DNA from 3 places in the Kitasatospora sp. NPDC050463 genome. Region 3 is predicted to be linked to each of the others. Evidence: riboswitches for the same ligand, from Rfam matches in the RefSeq annotation. Region 3 holds a riboswitch; each other region holds the start of a gene.

Evidence for each region. Region 3 has a riboswitch for cobalamin ahead of AB0J08_RS39520 (HoxN/HupN/NixA family nickel/cobalt transporter). Riboswitches for the same ligand answer to the same signal wherever they lie in the genome.
Region 1: it holds a riboswitch for cobalamin, as region 3 does, so the genes downstream of both, AB0J08_RS13515 (cobalamin biosynthesis protein) here and AB0J08_RS39520 (HoxN/HupN/NixA family nickel/cobalt transporter) in region 3, are expected to answer to the same signal.
Region 2: it holds a riboswitch for cobalamin, as region 3 does, so the genes downstream of both, AB0J08_RS25190 (ribonucleoside-diphosphate reductase subunit alpha) here and AB0J08_RS39520 (HoxN/HupN/NixA family nickel/cobalt transporter) in region 3, are expected to answer to the same signal.

Annotation. Positions count from the first base shown of each region.
Region 1 is NZ_JBFAJO010000017.1:51,518-57,579, forward strand. Features, by position in the region: gene AB0J08_RS13505 (putative cobaltochelatase) at 1-757, opposite strand, end outside; gene AB0J08_RS13510 (cobyric acid synthase) at 750-2,291, opposite strand; gene AB0J08_RS13515 (cobalamin biosynthesis protein) at 2,288-3,259, opposite strand; cobalamin riboswitch at 3,355-3,518, opposite strand; gene AB0J08_RS13520 (helix-turn-helix transcriptional regulator) at 3,759-4,475, shown strand; gene AB0J08_RS13525 (alpha/beta fold hydrolase) at 4,650-5,765, shown strand.
Region 2 is NZ_JBFAJO010000042.1:59,304-65,365, forward strand. Features, by position in the region: gene AB0J08_RS25175 (hypothetical protein) at 1-276, opposite strand, end outside; gene AB0J08_RS25180 (glycosyl hydrolase) at 426-1,883, opposite strand; gene AB0J08_RS25185 (hypothetical protein) at 2,046-3,026, opposite strand; cobalamin riboswitch at 3,761-3,901, shown strand; gene AB0J08_RS25190 (ribonucleoside-diphosphate reductase subunit alpha) at 4,088-6,062, shown strand, end outside.
Region 3 is NZ_JBFAJO010000134.1:5,713-11,774, forward strand. Features, by position in the region: gene AB0J08_RS39500 (SRPBCC family protein) at 1-110, shown strand, start outside; gene AB0J08_RS39505 (hypothetical protein) at 231-2,261, shown strand; gene AB0J08_RS39510 (hypothetical protein) at 2,303-3,985, opposite strand; partial or broken gene AB0J08_RS39515 (metalloregulator ArsR/SmtB family transcription factor) at 4,158-4,493, opposite strand; cobalamin riboswitch at 4,576-4,769, shown strand; gene AB0J08_RS39520 (HoxN/HupN/NixA family nickel/cobalt transporter) at 4,802-5,974, shown strand.

The DNA.
Region 1 (6,062 bases), on a different contig from region 3:
CCGCGGGCAGCAGCTCCCGCGCCGCGGTGATCCGCTCGGCGAGCGAGCGTTCGTCCGCGGCGAACCGCGCGGCGAAACCGGTCGGGTCGGCGTCGTACGCCAGCCGGCGGCGGACCACCTCGGCGCGCTCCGCCGGCTCCCGGGTGGCGGCGATCTCCACGGTCAGGCCGAACCGGTCGAGCAGCTGGGGGCGCAGCTCGCCCTCCTCCGGGTTCATCGTGCCGACCAGCAGGAACCGCGCCGCGTGCCGGACCGAGACGCCCTCGCGCTCCACGTAGGAGCGGCCCATCGCTGCCGCGTCCAGCAACAGGTCCACCACGTGGTCCTGGAGGAGGTTGACCTCGTCGATGTAGAGCACGCCCCGGTGCGCCCGGGCCAGCAGACCGGGCTCGTACGCCTTGACGCCCTCGGCCAGCGCGCGCTCCAGGTCCAGCGAGCCGACGATCCGGTCCTCGGAGACGCCGACCGGCAGCTCGACCAGCCGGGCCGGCCGGTGGTGCTCCTCGGCGCCGTCGTGCGCGCCGTCCGGGCAGTTCGGGTCCGGTGCGACCGGGTCGCAGGCGAAGCGGCAGCCGTCGACGGCGGCGATGGACGGCAGCAGGCCGGCCAGCGCACGCACCATGGTCGACTTGGCGGTGCCCTTCTCGCCGCGCACCAGCACGCCGCCGACGGCCGGGGAGACCGCGTTGAGCAGCAGCCCGAGCCGCAGGTCGGCCATCCCGACGATGGCCGTGAAGGGGTAGCGGACGTCACTCATGATTCTCCAAGGGGGCCCCGGGCGGCAGGAACGGCAGCGAACCCGCGGCCGGCACCCCGCCCTCGATCAGCTTCCACAGCGCGTCGGTGTCCGCGTGCTCCTCGATCAGGTCGCCCAGCCGGTCCAGCCGGGCCTCGCGCGCCTCGGCGAACGACGTGTCCGGCGCGGGCACGAAGGCCCGGCCCGCCGCCGCGGCCACCTCGCGCAGCAGCTCGCGCCGGAAGGCGTCGTTCTCCAGCACGCCGTGCCAGGTCGTCCCCCAGACCGCGCCGACCCGGCAGCCGTCCAGGCTCCGGCCGTCCTCGTCGGAGACGAACGCGGCGCCGCCCTCGACGGTCACCACGCCGTGGTGGATCTCGTACCCCGCGACCGGCTGCCCGAACGCCCGGCCGAGCGGCCGGGCGAGCACCTTCTCGGCGCCGAACCGGACGTGGGTGGGCAGCAGGGCCAGGCCGTCGACGGCGCCGGCCCGGGACTCGACCTCGTCGTGGATGGTGCGCGCCAGCATCTGGTAGCCCCCGCAGACGCCGAGGACCGGCAGCCCGGCCGCGGCCCGGGCCCGCAGGGCCGGCTCCAGGCCGCGCTCGCGCAGCCAGGCCAGGTCGGCCACGGTGGCCCGGGTGCCGGGCAGGATCACCAGGTCGGCGTCGGCCAGCTCCTCGGGCCGGGTGGCCCAGCGGACCAGCACCCCGGGCTCCTGGGCCAGCGCGTCCACGTCGGTGAAGTTGGAGAGCCGGGGGAAGCGCACCACGGCGACCCGCAGCACGTCGGCGCCGAGCGGCCCACGGCCCTCGGTGCGGTCCACCACGGTGGTGAGGTCCAGGGAGTCCTCGGCGTCCAGCCAGAGCCCGGACAGCATCGGCAGGGTGCCCAGCACCGGACGGCCGGTCAGCTCGCGCAGCATCTCCAGCCCGGGCGCCAGCAGCCGCGCGTCGCCGCGGAACTTGTTGACGAACCAGCCCGCCACATGCCGCTGGTCCTCCTGCGACAGCAGCGCCAGCGTCCCGTACATCGCCGCGAAGACGCCGCCCCGGTCGATGTCGCCGACCACCACGACCGGCAGGGCGGCGGCGGTGGCCAGGCCCATGTTGGCGATGTCCCGGTCGCGCAGGTTGATCTCGGCGGGCGATCCGGCGCCCTCGCAGACCACCACGTCGTAGCGGCGGCGCAGGTCGGCCAGGCACTCCAGGGCCCGCTCCAGCAGGACGGGCTTGCGTTCGCGGTAGTCCAGTGCGCCGACCTCGGCGACCGCGCGGCCGAGCAGCACCACCTGGCTGCGACCGTCCGCGCCGGGCTTGAGCAGCACCGGGTTCATCGCCGCCTCGGGCTCCACCCGGGCCGCCTGGGCCTGCATCGCCTGGGCGCGGCCGATCTCGGCGCCGTCGGCGGTGACGAAGGAGTTCAGCGACATGTTCTGCGCCTTGAACGGCGCCACGGCGACGCCCTGTCGGGCCAGCCAGCGGCAGATGCCCGCGGTGACCACGCTCTTGCCGGCGTCCGAGGTCGTCCCGGCGACCAGCAGTGCGTTGCTCATGCGCTCCCCCTTCTCTTCCCCGCCTTGAGTGCCTGCACGACGGCGTGCCCGGCGACGGTCGTACCCAGTGCCAGCAGTCCCACCCGGCGGGAGAGCCGGCAGGCGCGCTCGATGTCGTCCACCGTCACCGGCCGCAGCTCGCCGCCCAGCACCGGCCGGTGCTCCACCCGGGAGCCGTACCGCAGGGTGCCGCCGAGGCGCACGCCGACGGCGCCGGCGAAGGCCGACTCGGCCTGACCCGCGTTGGGGCTGGGGTGGGCGGAGCCGTCCCGGCGCCAGACCCGCCAGGCCGTCCGGGGCTCGGGCGCGGCGGCGACCGTCAGCAGCGCGGTCAGCCGAGCGCCCGGCCAGCCCGCCACGTCGTCCAGCCGGGCCGAGGCCCAGCCGAACCGGACGTGGCGCGGCGAGCGGTGACCGACCATCGCGTCCAGGGTGTTGACCGCGCGGAACGCCAGCAGCCCGGGCGCCCCCGCGAGGGCCCCCCAGACGAGCGCGTTGACCACGGCGTCGGCGGTGTTCTCGGCGACCGACTCGACCACCGCGCGGGCGATCTGCTGCTCGTCGAGCGCGCTCGGGTCGCGTCCGCACAGGTGCGGCAGCCGCTCGCGCGCCGCCGCGAGGTCGTGAGCGGCGAGCGAGCGTCCGATCGTGCGGGCCTCGCGGGTGAGCGAGGTGCCGCCGAGCACCGTCCAGGTCGCGGCGGCGGTCAACGCGGCCCGTCCGAGCGGCCGGCGGCCCAGGGTGCGGTCGGCGGCCACCGCGCCGGCCGCGACGGCGCCCACGCAGAGCGCGGTGAACGCGGTGCCCACGGCACGGTCGTCGCGGTGGATCCGGCGCTCCAGGCGGGCGGCCGCGCTGCCGAAGACGGCCACCGGGTGGCCGCGGCGCGGGTCGGCGAAGCGGGCGTCGGCGAGGTACCCGGCGGCGGCGCCCAGCGCGTAGGCGGCGGCGCGGGTCAGCGGGCGCACGGCGGACAGCGGAGGGCTCGGAAGGTCGGGGCAGCCTGCATCGCGTGCGTGTCCTCACTCAGGGTCCGCGCCCTGGATCGACGTACCGGGGGCGAGAGTCTCCTGGCTTCCGGGGCGAGCGCACTTCCGGGCCGTCCAGCGGCTTGTGACGGCCCGCCGCGATGGGCCCCCTCCGGTGCCGTGGCGGGCAAGGAGGGACTCCGAGTGTGCTCCCCGGTGACAGTGGCGGGACCGCGCCGGACTCGCACCGGCTTCCTCTGCATGCCTCCGTTTGGCTGAAGGATCCCATCACGCGGTCGAACCGTGCGTCAACCGAGGTCGCGGAGGGGTTGGTCACAGCGCCGCAGGGTTTCCCGGCCCCGTCGCTACCTCCGATCGGCACCCCCTGCAGGGGCATGACAGCCTGTGGGATCGTCCAGGCGCCCGGAGGAGCCTCCAGGCCCGCTTCGTGTGTTCGGCGGCTGGGGGGCGGCCGAACCACGCCCTACCGTCTGGTCCCATGCGACGCAGAGAGCCACCCGCCGTGCCCCCGGTGCCCTTCTCGCCCGCGGCCGCCCGCGCGCACCGCGCCGGCCTCGGCCTGACCCCCGAGCAGGTGGCCGAGGGCATGGCCGCGCACGGCGTCCGGCTGGTGCCCGCCCACGTGCTCGGCTGGGAGAGCGGTGAGCTGCGCCCCGCCGAGGAGGAGTTCATCGCGCTGGCCCGGGCGCTCTGGTGCCCGCCGGTCCAGCTGATGGGCGTCCGCCCGGCCCGGCTGCGGGACTTCCGGGTCGCCCGGGAGCTCGACCAGGAGAGCGCGGCCCGCCGGATCGGCATCGCCCTGCGGCAGTACCAGCAGGCCGAGGCGACCGGCCGGTGGGACGGGGACCAGGAGCAGACGTACGCGCTGGCCCGGGCGCTCGGCCTGACCCTGCGCGAGCTGGTCGCGGTGACGGGCCGGTCGCAGGAGCTGGACCGGCGGCTGCGGCAGACCGTGGACGGCCGCTGGCAGGCGCACGTCCGGGCGATCGGCCGGATCGTGCCGGTGCACGAGGGCGACCTCGCCGCCGTGCTGACGGTGCTCCAGAACGAGCACCAGGTCTCCTCGCACTGGGGCGCCGGCAGCTGGGGCTCCCCGGCCCGGGCGGCGGGCACCCCCGGGGCGCCGGGGGCCCGGCCGCTCGGCGAGCGGTTCTGGGAGCTGCTGGGGCGGCTGGAGACGGGGATCCCGGCCTGACGGGCCGCGGGCTTCCCCGGCCCCGCCCCGGCCCCGCTGCGCCCCGCCCCGCCTCGGCGCGGCGATCCCGTGCCGCCGTGACCCGGACGGCCGTGTCCGGTGGCCGGGCGCCGTCCCCGCGAGTGGACTGGTGGGCACAGTGCCCAGTCCGCGACCAACAGAGCGGGGAGCGATATGCGTTGGGGAACCGCAGCCGCGGTGGCGGCCGCCGTCGTCGGCACCGGGGCCGCCGTCCTGCTGATCGGCCGGAGGGCGTCCGAGCGGATGGTCCACCCGGCGGTCGCCCGCGAACGGGCCGCCGGCCCCGTCGTGGTGCTGACCCTCGCCGCCGGACGGGCCACCTTCACCCGCAGCGCCGAGAGCGCCCGCCCCGGCCGCTGGGCCGTCGAGTGGGCCGACGGCGGGCACGCGGTGGTCGACGAGATCCTGCACGCCGACGAGCGGGGCGTCACCCGGCGGCTGGTCCGCGCCGACCGGGGCACCCTGGCACCCGGCACCGCGGTCCGCTTCACCCCCCGGGTCCACCTCGGCGATCCGACCGTCGCACTCGGCCTGCCGTTCACCGAGACCGCCGTCGAGGGCGAACTGGGCGCGCTGCCCGCCTGGTGGCTCGACGGCAAGCGCGGCACCTGGGTGATCCTGGTGCACGGCCCCGGAGCCGACCGGCAGCAGAGCCTCCCGGTGATCCCCGTCCTGCACCGGCTCGCCCTGCCCGTACTCGCCGTCACCTACCGCGGCGACCAGGGCGCGCCGGCCTCCCCGGACGGCCTCGGTCACTTCGGCGAGACCGAGTGGCGGGATGTCGAGGCCGCCCTGCGGCTGGCCCTCGACAGCGGTGCCGGGCGGGTGATCCTGTACGGCTGGTCGCTCGGCGCGACCATGGTCCTCCAGACCGCGGCCCGCTCCGCCTGGGCGTCCTCGATCAGCGGCCTGGTGCTGGACTCGCCCGTGCTCGACTGGCCGGCCACCGCCCGCCGGGGCGCCGCCCGGGCCGGCTACCGGGGCGCCGCCGCCGAGCTGGGCGCGCTCGCGGCCGAGGGCCGTGCCGGTGTGGACCTGGCCGACTTCGCCCGCCTCGCGGACGGCACCGACCTGCGGGTGCCCACGCTCCTGCTGCACAGCCCCGACGACGCGCTGGCCCCCTGGCAGGCCGCCGCCCGGCTCGCCGACCGCCGCTCCGACGTGGTCGGCCTCCAGGCCGTCCCCGGCGGGGAGCACGCCGGCCTCTGGAACGCCGACCCCGACCGCTACGAGGAGCACCTGCGGCGCTGGCTCACCCCACTGATGTGAGTCGCGGCCGCCTCCGGGCTCCGGCCGCAGCCGCTCCGGCCCCCGCGGCCGCCGGGGCCGGAGCCTCGGCGAGGGCGCCCCGCGCCACCGCCGGCCCGTCTCCTCCCGTCCCGTCCGCCACACCGCCCCCAGGCTGGCGTGTCCGCGTCATACAGATCCGGCCAGGCGGTTTGGCCTCTGTTGCCCGATCTTGTCGACCCCCCGTGACCGCCTCCCGGTGGTCGGGGCCGATCGGATGTGACAGAAGGCCGGTACAAGGGGAAGACTGCTCGACGTGACGTCTCGGAATCCGCGCGA
Region 2 (6,062 bases), on a different contig from region 3:
CCGGTTGTAGCCCTCGACCAGCGCCACCCCGACCGCCACGCCGCGCGCCCAGTCCCGCCCGCGCAGCAGCAGGATGCCGGAAGCCAGGTACAGGACGCCGAAGTTGAGGCTGCCGGTCTCGGCGGCCACCGAGGAGCCGCCGTAGTAGAAGATCCCCTTGGCGAAGGTGGTGAAGCCGGCCTGCCAGAAGCAGTTGTAGACCGCCCATCCGAGCAGCACCGCCCCCCAGGCCAACGCGAGGCCACCGGCCAGGCGGTCAGGACGCGCCTGTGTCATCTCCCGTACCCCCGCCCCTGCCGGGCGCACCCGGCTTCAACCCGTTCGATACCGGGGCACAGGATGCCACACGCGCGAACGGACCCGGAATTCCGCAGGTTCAGGCGATGCGGACATGTTGCCGATGTCACTGCGGAGCGCCGGCCGGCTCAACGGACGTGCAGACCGCTCCAGTCGACGTCCGCGCCGAACGGACCGGAGCCGCCGGTGAGCGCCAGGCCGTTGCCGTAGGTGGCCTTGACGTCGGCGTTGGAGTTGCGGGGCTGGTCCGGGGTCAGGTTGTCCGCCGTCAGCGACTGCCCCCAGACCGTCCAGATCGTCCACGGCGTCCGCCGCAGGGTGTCCGGCTGGCGGGAGTTGACCGGGACGGCGAAGGACTCGGCCAGGATCCGCGGCTTGTCGTAGCCGGCCAGGCCGTCGTAGTAGCGCTTGGTCCACACCTCGCCGGTGCCGATCGGGTGCGCCGGGCTGCCGCTGTAGTCGTCCACCCCGACCACGTCGACGTACCGCGCCCCCGGGTAGTAGTCCCACGGGTCGACGCCCGGGGCGCCGTCCCAGGAGACCGGGGTCCAGGCGAACAGCAGGTTGTGCAGACCCCTGGTCTCCACCAGGTAGTGGTAGGTGATCCGCCAGAGCGCCTGGTAGTCGGCGGGCTTGCGGCCCGACCACCAGAAGCCCCGGGCGCAGTCGGCCGCGTTCATCTCGTGGTACGGGCGCAGCAGCACCGGCACGTCGTGGGCCGCGAGGTACTCCAGGTGGTCCGCCAGGAAGGAGAGGTCCTTCAGCAGCGCGCGGTACTCGGGGGTGTTGCCGGCGCCGTCGACGACCCGGGCGAACCAGCCCGGGTCCTTCGCCCCGGGTGAGGCCGAGCAGAGCACCCGGTCGAAGGACTTGACGTCCGACCCCGGGTACGGCTGGTGGAAGGACATCCCGACCAGCCCGGCCGGGCCGCCGCCGTTGTCGGGCAGCTCGGTGGTGGTGCCGTCGCAGTTCTTCCCGGTGCCCGACGCCCCGTAGGTGCCGTCGTCCGGGCGCGGGTGGCCGGACCAGACGGCGGTCATCAGGTCGACGGCGTCATCGGTGTACTGCCAGCCGACCGCGCAGGCGGGCCACCGGCCCGCCGAGTAGGAGCGCGGGTTCCCGACGCCCCACCCGCTCTGGCCGTAGCCGGGACCGAGGTCGGTCTCGACGAAGCCGGGCAGCTTGCCGGTGATGTCGGCGGCCTTCTTGTAGTAGTAGCCGACCGGCTTGGTCCCCCGGTAGTCCCCGTACTCGGGGTTGTAGAGCTCGTTGTGCGCCTCGACGTGCTGGCCGATCACCGTCCCGCCGGAGCGGCCGGCGCGGGCCTCGCGCTCCAGGTCGGCGAGGAGCTGCTGGACGGCCCGCGCGTTGGGCGAGGCCTCGGGGTCGCGGGCCAGCAGCTCGCGGCCGACCTCCGGCGGCAGGGTGCGCCCGGCACCGTTCATCGTGAGCACGCTGCGGGTGGGCGCGTCGTCCCGGCGGTCGCCGTCAGCCCGGCCGACCAGCACCACCGCGCCGGCGGCGAGTACCACACCGGCCGCGGCCAGCACGGCCGGCCTGGCACGCAGCGCACGGGGCAGGGCCACGGACACTCCTCCGGATGCTCACCGGCACCGGCCTGCGCCGTCACAACCGGAACACATGTACGACTGACAGCCGGTGAGCCTGCCACATTCCCCGGCGCCCGCGCGAGCGGACACGCCCCGGCCGTGGGCCGGGGCGTGTCTCCTGCCGGTCCGGGCGGGGCGTCAGCCCACCGGGGTGGCGGCCGGTGCGCCGCCCGCCGCCTTGGTGCGCTGGAGCAGCTGGTTCTTCACGTGCTCGTCGAAGCCCACGGCGGCCGCCGTGGCGGCGGCGTCCGCGGTGTTGCCGCCCTTGGCGGAGCCCTCGACGGTGAAGAAGCCGTACCGGCCCAGGGTGCCCTTGGTGTTGGTGCAGCCCGGGGTGGTGCAGAACGCCGGGGAGCCGGGGGCGGCGGCGCCCTTGAGGTGACCGACGTAGTTCTTCACCGCGGTCTCGGCCTGCTGCTTGTGGTCGAAGACCGCGACGCCGACCGTCACCGCGCTGTCGCCGGAGACGTAGGTGGCCCGGAGCACCTGGCGGCAGCCCTGGTCACCGAGGACCTTGCCGAGGCCGCCGACCGTGGAGTTGCCGTCCCAGCAGGGCGAGTCGAGCGAGACCACGGTGCGGTTCCAGGTGGTGCCGTTGACCGTCACGGTGAGCGCCGAGAAGAGCGCCGCCGCGTCCTGCGGCGCCGGGTCGGTGGTGGCCTCCCAGAGCGGCTTCGACGGGTCCTCGGGCGTGGCGCTCGCGGTGGCCGTCGGGGACGCCTTGCCGGAGGGCGTGGGCGCCGGCAGCTGGGTGGCCGCCGTACCGCTGGACGTGGGCTCGGCGACCGGCTTCTTGTCGTCGCCCTTCTTGTTCATGAACAGCAGGCCGCCGGCGACCAGGCCGCCGACCACCAGCAGGGCGACGGCCGCGCCGATGATCCGGGTCCGGCCCTTGCGCCTGGCCTCCGCCTCGTTGCGGTCCGCGAGAGCGGCCCAGTCCGGCTCGGCGTGCTGCACCGGGGGCTGGGGCTGCGGGGGCTGCGGCTGCCACTGGTGCTGCGGCGGCTGCGGCTGCGGCTGCGGCTGCGGCTGGACAGGCTGCGGGTGCACCGGGGGCTGCGGCTGGACCGGCGGGTGCTGGTGCTGGACCGGCTGCGGCGCCGGCGGCTGCACGTGCACCGGTGGCTGAGGCTGCGGCACCGGCGGCTGAGGCACGGGCGGCTGAGGCACCGTGGGCACCGGCGGGACGGCCGGCTGCGGCGCGGGCACCGGCGGCCCGTACGAGGCCGGCGGCGGCCCGAACCCGCCCGGGGCCGGCGGCACCGGCTGCGGCGCGCCGGGGTACGGCGCGGGAGCCGGCGGCACCGGCGCGGGCGGGGGCACGACAGGTCCACCGCCGGGCGGCGGGCCCTGCGGTGCCTGTCCGGGTGTGCCCGGCTGCTGCTGGTTCTGTGCGCCCCCCGGCCCGGCGGGAGGGGGCGGCTGCTGCCCCGGCGAGGCGGGCCGGTCGGCCCACTCCCCGGGCGTGCCCGTTCCGTCGCTCATGCGCCCACCTCACTGCGCTCGGCGGTCGCTTCGCGAATCGCGCTGATGTTGATGATTCGCTCGCTCCGCTCGCTCATGAGCCGAGATCGTAGGGCATGCCCCTGACGGAGGGTCCGCCCGGTGGCCGTTCCGTTTCCGAATCCGAACACCCGGCGGGCTCCCGGACGCCTGCGACGACCGTCACAGGGCGTCGCGAAGGCCCCGGAACGGGCCCGAAACGGCCCCGGAACAGCCTTCGCGGACAGCCCGCCGCCAGAGCCGCGAAAGCCCCGACACGGCCCCGGAACAGCCCGGGAACAGCCCCTTGCCGGTACCACCGGCCATCACGTCGACACGCGATGCCGCACAACATGTGGTGTCGCATCGAGCAGACACCACTAGATGTATGCTCGACCCTGCTGTCGACGCAGGGGAACCCGGTGCGAGTCCGGGACTGCCCCGCAGCGGTGTGCGGGCGGCTCCGACAGAGCCCGCGAGTCCGAGTACCTGCCAACGGCGTGCTGCCTGGCCTCCCCGCAGAGGCCTTTCGCACCAGTACTACTTCCGGGCCTCGCGGGCGGGCCGGGGATGCCACCGTCGCGCGACGCCGTCCGGCCGTCGCGCCGTGCTCCCCTGCCCCGAACGGCCCGGCCCCGAGCCACCGACGCCGATCGCCGCCAGGAGAGAGCGCCTTGACCACCGCTGCCTCAGTCACCCTGCCCGCCCAGGGTTCCAGCTCCGCCCCCGTCGACCCGACGGTGTCCGACCCCGGTGGCACGCTGCTCCGGCTGCTGACCGACCGCAGCACCGACCTCCCCCAGGTGGACCCCGGCCATGTCGCCGCCGCCGCGCTGCGCGGCCGCCACGCCGGTTCGGACTTCGCCGAGCTGCGCGGGCTGGCCGTGGACGCCGCAGCGTCGATGATCGCCGAGGACCCGCAGTACTCGAAGCTGGCCGCGCGCCTGCTGGCGCTGGAGATCGTCGACGAGGCGAACAGCCAGGGCTCGGTCACCTTCTCGGACTCGATCGCGGTCGGCCACGCCGAGGGCCTGATCGGCGACGCCACCGCCGACTTCGTCGGCAAGCACGCCGTCGCCCTGAACGCGCTGATCGACCCCGAGGGCGACGACCGCTTCGAGTACTTCGGCCTGCGCACCGTGCAGTCCCGCTACCTGCTGCGCCACCCGATCACCCGCAAGGTCGTCGAGACCCCGCAGCAGTTCCTGCTCCGCGTCGCCTGCGGCCTGGCGGTCGGCGACAACGAGCAGTCGGTGCGCGAGGTCTCCGAGCTGTACGGCCTGATGAGCCGGCTGGAGTACCTGACCTCCTCGCCGACCCTCTTCAACTCCGGCACGAAGCACCCGCAGATGTCGAGCTGCTACCTGCTGGACTCGCCGCTGGACAACCTGGACTCGATCTACTCCCGGTACGCCCAGATCGCCCGCCTCTCCAAGCACGCCGGCGGCATCGGCCTGTCCTACTCGCGGATCCGCTCGCGCGGGAGCCTGATCCGGGGCACCAACGGCAAGTCCAACGGCATCGTGCCGTTCCTGCGCACCCTCGACTCGTCGGTCGCCGCGGTCAACCAGGGCGGCCGGCGCAAGGGCGCGGCCTGCGTCTACCTGGAGACCTGGCACGCGGACATCGAGGAGTTCCTGGAGCTGCGCGACAACACCGGTGAGGAGGCGCGCCGCACCCACAACCTGAACCTGGCGCACTGGATCCCGGACGAGTTCATGCGCCGGGTCAACGCCAACGCCGACTGGTCGCTGTTCTCCCCCGCCGACGTGCCCGAGCTGGTCGACCTCTGGGGCGCCGACTTCGACGAGGCGTACCTGAAGGCCGAGCAGGCCGGCAAGGCCGTCCGCACCATCCCCGCGCAGACCCTGTACGCCCGGATGATGCGCACCCTGGCGCAGACCGGCAACGGCTGGATGACCTTCAAGGACGCCTCCAACCGCGCCGCCAACCAGACCGCGCTGCCCGGCCGCACGGTGCACAGCTCCAACCTCTGCACCGAGATCCTGGAGGTCACGGACGACTCCGAGACCGCCGTCTGCAACCTCGGCTCGGTCAACCTCGGCGCCCACGTCGCCGCCGGTGCCACCGCCGCCGACCTGCTGAACGCGATGGACTGGGACCGCCTGGACGCCACCGTCCGCACCGCCGTCACCTTCCTCGACCGTGTGGTGGACATCAACTTCTACCCGACCCCCGAGGCCGGCGCCTCCAACTCCCGCTGGCGGCCGGTCGGCCTCGGCGTGATGGGCCTTCAGGACGTCTTCTTCCAGCTCCGCCTGGACTTCGACTCCGCCGAGGCGAAGACCCTCTCCACCCTCATCGCCGAGCGCATCATGCTCACCGCGTACGAGCGCTCCGCCGACCTGGCCGAGCAGCTGGGCCGCCACGAGGCCTACGGCGAGACCCGCGCCGCCCGCGGCGAGCTGCACATCGACCACTTCGGCTCGGCCACCCCGCAGTGGGCCGGCCGCTGGGAGGCGCTGCGCGTCCGGATCGCCGAGACCGGTCTGCGCAACTCGCTGCTGCTCGCGATCGCGCCCACCGCCACGATCGCCTCGATCGCCGGTGTCTACGAGTGCATCGAGCCGCAGGTCTCCAACCTGTTCAAGCGCGAGACCCTCTCCGGCGAGTTCCTCCAGGTCAACCCGTACCTGGTGCGCGAGCTGAAGG
Region 3 (6,062 bases):
CCTTCCGCACCCCGGCCGGCGGCCTGCTCGGCCGCGCGCTGCGGCCCGCCACCGAGCCGCTGGCCGGGCGCTCACTGCGCCGATTCGCCCGCCTGGTGCGGGAGGGATGATGCGGGCTCAGGATCCACCGTAGGCTGAGAGCCTTCGATTCACGGGGGGTGGGCGCGGCCCCCATGCGCCGAGGGCTCTCGGGCCGAGGGCTCTTGGTCCGGCGCGGAGGGAGCGGGCGGATGGACGGCTACGAGACGGCCAACATCGTGTCGGGCACGGTGCACGGAAACGTGGTGCAGGCGCACACCTTCGTGCAGGCGCCGGCGCCGCCCGCGGGCGCGCCCCGCCAGATCCGGCCCTCCAGCGGTGCGTTCGTCAACCGCGGCGTGGAACTCGCCGCGCTGACCGCCGCGCTGGAGCGGACGGATCCGCTGCGCCCGTCCGTCGTCGCGCTGACCGGGCTCGGCGGTGTCGGCAAGACCGAGGTGGTCGCGCGGTGGGCCGAGCAGAACGCCGGCGACTTCCCCGGCGGTCAGCTGTACGCGGATCTCACCACCGTGCGCCACCAGGGCGGCGTGGACCTGGGCGAGGTCCTGGGCGGCTTCCTGCGGGCGCTCGGGGTCCACCGGGACTTCGTGCCCGAGCGCCTGCCCGAGCGGGCGGCGCTGTTCCGGACGGTCACCTCGGCGGGCGGGCTGCTGGTCTTCCTCGACAACGTCGAACACGCCTCGGAGGTCCGGGCGTTGCTCCCGACGGCCGGGCTGGTCGTGGTCACCGGCCGGGCCCGGCTGCCGGGCCTGGCCCTGGCGGGCGCGACCCTGCTCGACGTCGAACCGCTGCTCCCGGAGGCCGGTTCGGACCTCGTCCGCAGCTGGCTCGGCCCCGGGCGGGGCACCGACGACCAGCTCCACGACCTGGTGCGGCTCTGCGGCGGGCTGCCGCTGGCCCTCCAGGCGGTCGGGTCCGAGTTGCTCACCCGCGGCGGTCTGCCGGTGGAGCGGGTGGTGGCCGAACTGACGGACGAGGGCGGCAGACTGGCGGCGATCGAGCACCGGGAGGGCTCCGTGGTCGAACCGTTCGAGGCCGTGTACGCGCACTTCCCCGCGCACACCCGCCGGCTCTACCACCTGCTGGGGGTGCACCCGGGCTGGCACCTCACTCCCGAGCTGGCCGAGGCGGCCGGTGTCGAGCGGGCCGACGAGGCGCTGGGCGATCTGGTGCGGGCCCACCTGCTGCGCCCGGTGGCGGGCGAGACCCCGGACCCGGAGGAGCGCTATCGGACCCATGACCTGGTCCGGCTGCACGCCCGGCGGCATGCGCGGACCGACCCGGGGCGCCATGAGCTGCTGCGGCGGATCGTGGCCTACTACCGGGGCCGGGCCGCGGTGGCCGACCGGGCGGTCCTCGGTGACCGGCTGAGGCTGCAGGAGCCCCCGGAGGAGTCACTGCCCGGTTTCGCCGACCCGGTCGGGGCGATGGCCTGGTTGCAGGTCGAGCGGGCCGATCTGCTGGCGGTCCTGACGGCGGCCGCCGAGCAGGGCTGGCACGGCGAGGTCTGGCGGCTCTGCGAGTCGCTCTGGCCGCTCTACCACGGCCGCAAGCACTACGGCGACTGGATCGCCTCCCACCTCCTGGGCGTCGAGGCGGCGCAGTGGGACAACCGGCCGGACGCCGGGATCCGGATGCGCAACCAGCTCGCCCGGGCCCACTACGAGCTGGGGCAGTACCCGGCGGCGGCCGAGCAGTTGGCCGCCGCGACCGAGCTGCTGGCGCTGGTGGACGACCCGCGGCTGGCCGGTGTGCTGGTCGAGACCGAGGGGCTGCTCTGCCTGGCCGACGGCCGGCCCGAGCGGGCCGTGGAGTTGTTCACCCGGGCCCGGGAGGCCAATGCGGGGGACCCGCACGGCGTGGTGGTGCAGAGCTACCAGCTGGGTCAGGCGCTGATCGCGGCGGGCCGCGAGGCGGCGGCCCTGGCCGTCCTGGAGGAGGCGACCGCGCTGGCCGAGGAGACGCGGGACCGCTCGATGCTGGTGAAGCTGCCGCTGGTCCGGGGCCGGGCGCTCCGGGCGCTGGGGCGGCCGGAGGAGGCCGTGCGGCTGGTCTCCTCGGCGGCGGACCGGGCCGCCGCGCGGGACGAGCTGGTCAAGGAGGCCCAGGCCCGTGAACTGCTCGCCGAACTGGCGGACGAACTGGGCGACGCGGAGCTGGCCGGGAGCGCCCGGGCCCGGCTGCGCGACCTGCGGGCACGGGCGGGCGTCCTCGGCGGGTAGCGGAGCGCCGGACGGGTGGCGGCCGAGAGCCGGGCGGGCGGCTACGGCCGGGCGGTGAAGGTGACCCGGATGCGGCGCTCGCCCGTGCGGATGGTGAGCCCGCTCTGTGGCAGGGCCCGCGCGTCGCCGCCCTGCTGGAGCCAGAGGGCCACGGCCGAGCCGAGCAGCAGCGGGTCGAGCAGCGGCTTCGGCGCGCCCCACGGCCGCTCGGCGTGTGCCTCCAGCAGCAGGCCTGCGGGCAGTCGCAGCAGGTGACGGCTCTTGCCGAGCGCGGCCACCGCCAGGCCGAGCCCCGGGGACCGGAAGGCATCGGCCAGCCAGCGCTCGGCGGGCAGTTCGGCCCGGATCTCGGTACGGGCCAGCACCTCGGCGACGTCGCGCAGTTCGAGACGGCGTTCCTCGGCGTGGACCGCGTAGATCCCGCGGGTGGGCCCGTGGTCCGCGCCGACGGGGTAGCGCCGCAGCCCGACCTCGGTGCCCGAGACCGTCCCCTCCACGTCGTACGCGGACGGGCCGCGGTTGCTCCCCGGCAGCGGTCGCGGGTCGGGGTAGGGCGGCAGCCGGGGTTCCTCCGCCGGTTCGTCGAGCCGTGGCAGGTAGGAGTAGAGCAGCGGGCGCAGCAGCCGGGCCGACTGCCCGCGCCGGCCGAGCGAGCGGTCGGTGATCGGGCGCAGCGCGGCCGGGTCGTGCTTCGCCACGGCCTGTTCGAGCTGGGCCAGCAGGTCGCCGTCGGGGTCGAGCGGCGGCGCGGCCTGGCCGAAGGCGTAGCCGGGGGAGTGCGGGTCGAGTTCCTCGGCGCCGGTGGCGACCAGCAGGGTGTGGCGTTCCAGCGCGGCGCCGTAGAAGGACACCGAGCCGTGGTCGCCGATCAGGCAGTCGGCGGCGACCAGTGCGGCCTGCCAGCCCTGGTGCGGCGGGACGAGCCGGAGTCCGGAGCGTTCGGCGGCGGCGAGCAGGGCCTGCGGGTCGTGCCGGGCCCAGATGTTCGGGTGCAGGACGACGGCCACCGTGTACTCGTCGGCGGGGAGCCGGTCGACCAGTCGCAGCGGCAGCCGGGGGTGGCGGCCGAACAACGAGTGCTCGCTCCAGGTGGAGTTGACCACCACGAGTCGGCGGCCGTCCACGGCGCCGAGGGCGGCACGGTAGGCGTCCCGGGCGTCGAGGCTGCCCAGGATCCGGTCGAAGCACGGGTCGCCGACCACCCGTGCGTGCGGCAGCGCCTCGGGGCAGGAGATCCGCAGCCGGTCCAGCTGCTCCTCGTGGGAGAGGCCGAGGACGTCGACGAACACCTGTCCGCGGTAGGTCAGTTCGCGCCGGGAGAGGCCGGCGGCGGTGACGTTGTCCCCGGTGGACTGGCTCACCAGGCGGTTGTAGCCGGCGCCGTGCGGCAGGACGACCAGCGGGGCGTCGAGTCGGCCCATCGAGGAGTGCACGGCGCAGGCGACGGCCAGGTCGAAGCGGTGCCGGGTGGCCTCCGGCCAGTCCAGGACGGTGAACCCGGGCAGGGCGCGCAGGAATTCGTCGAGCCCCGCGGTGAAGGCGGAGCCGGGGTTGACGGTGAGGTAGAAGCGGATGCCGTCGCGGTCGCGGAGCAGGCTGAGCACGTCGAGGACGCGGGTGGCGGACGTGAGGGTGCGGACGACCGCCAGGACGCGGGCCTCGACCGGCCGGGTGTTCCAGCGGTCGTCGTCGGGCCAGGCCCGGGGACTGCGGCGGATCAGCACACGAAGATCGTACTCACCCGGGCCCGGCCCGGGCGGTTGGCCGGACGGTGGGTCAGCCGGCCGCGGCGGCGGGTGCGTGGTGTCCGGGCTCGTGGTGGTCCGGCTCGTGGTGCTCGGGCTCGTGGTGCTCGGGTGCGTCGGTCGGCTCGTGGTGCTCGGCGGCGGCGCACGCATCCAGCAGGGGGCGCATCGCGTCGTCCAGCAGCCGGTAGCGCACCACGCGTCCATCCTTGTCGCCGGTGACCACGCCCGCCGTGCGCAGCAGCCGCAGCGCCTGGGACACGGCCGGGTCGCGCATGCCGGTGGCGACCGCCAGGTCGGTGACGGCGAGCGGGCCGGCCCGGTGCAGGGCGAGCAGCAGGGCGAGCCGACCGGGGTCGGCGAGCAGCGAGAACCGCTCGGCCCAGGACCGGACGTGCCCGGGGTCGCCGATCGCGGCGATGGCCTCGCAGACCCGGTGTCCGTCGATGGTGCGGTGGCCCGCGCGGTCGGCCGGTACGAGATGCATACGGACATTCTTGCAGCCCCGGGCCTGTGATTCCGGACACCTGCGCAGGTGCGCAGCCTTGCAAGGGTGCGGCGGCGGCACCTACGGTGTTGCCCGCCGTGGTGTTCGGGAAGACCGGTGACGGACTCTCAGGAGTCCGGAGTCCGGAGCGGCCCTCGCCACTGTGATCGGGGGAGTCGTCCGTGCCCACGACGCCACTGGGTGCCCCGCGCGCCCGGGAAGGCGGGCACGGAAGCCCCGTCAGCCAGGAGACCGGCCACGGCATCTCACGAACGACTTTCCACGAGGTGCTGGAGCGTGATCCGAAGATGACCCTGCCCGAAACCGCCGCCCCCGCGGCACCCTCCGCCTTGCCCACCTTCCGCTGGAAGCGTGAGGACACCATCCGTACGGCCGGGCTGATGGGGGTGATCCTGGCCATGCACGTGGTGGCCTTCGGGACGCTCTTCTTCCTGGTCGCGCCCGAGGGCTACGCGGTCGGCACCCAGGTCTTCGGGGTGGGCCTGGGGATCACCGCGTACACCCTCGGCATGCGGCACGCCTTCGACGCCGACCACATCGCCGTGATCGACAACACCACCCGCAAGCTGATGGCGGACGGCAAGCGGCCCGTCTCGGTGGGCTTCTGGTTCGCCCTCGGGCACTCCTCGATGGTGGTCCTGATGGCCGTCCTGGTGGCGGGCGGCGCGCAGCTGGCCGACACGCTGATGGACGACGACTCGCCCACCCACCAGTGGCTGGGCGTGGTCGGCACCTCGGCCTCCGGCGTCTTCCTCTACCTGATCGGCGCGCTCAACCTGGCCGCCCTGTTCGGCATCCTCAGGGTGTTCCGGTCGATGCGGGCGGGTCGCTTCGACGAGGCGGAGCTGGAGGAGCACCTCAACTCGCGCGGCCTGCTCGCCCGGGTGCTGAACCGGGCGACCCGCTCGATCACCCGGCCCGGCCAGATGTTCCCGGTCGGCATGGTGCTCGGCCTCGGCTTCGACACCGCGACCGAGGTCACGCTGATGGTGATGGCCGGTTCCGGCGCGGCCTCCGGGCTGCCCTGGTACGCGATCGCCTGCCTGCCGCTGCTGTTCGCGGCGGGGATGAGCCTGTTCGACACGCTGGACGGGACGTTCATGAACTTCGCCTACCAGTGGGCGTTCTCCAACCCGGTGCGCAAGGTGTACTACAACCTGACCATCACTGGGCTGTCGATCGCGGTGGCGTTCATCATCGGGACCATCGAACTGGTCGGCGTGCTGCACGAGAAGCTGGACCTCACCGATCCGGTGAGCGGCTGGATCGCGGATCTCTCGTTGGACAACGTCGGTTATGTGATCGTCGGCCTGTTCGTGGTGGTCTGGGCGGCGGCGATCGCCTACTGGCGGCTGGCCGGCGTCGAGCGGCGCTGGAGCCCGCAGCCCGGGCACCCCGCCGGCGGGGTGCCCGCCCAGGGGGCCGCGGGCGCCGGGGACGCTGCCGAGATCGTGAAGTAGCCGGGCCGCACCCGGCCGCCCCCCCCCAGCGGGGGCCCCGCCCCCCCCGGCGGGGGGGGCCGCCGCGCGGGGCGCGGGGGGCGGGGGG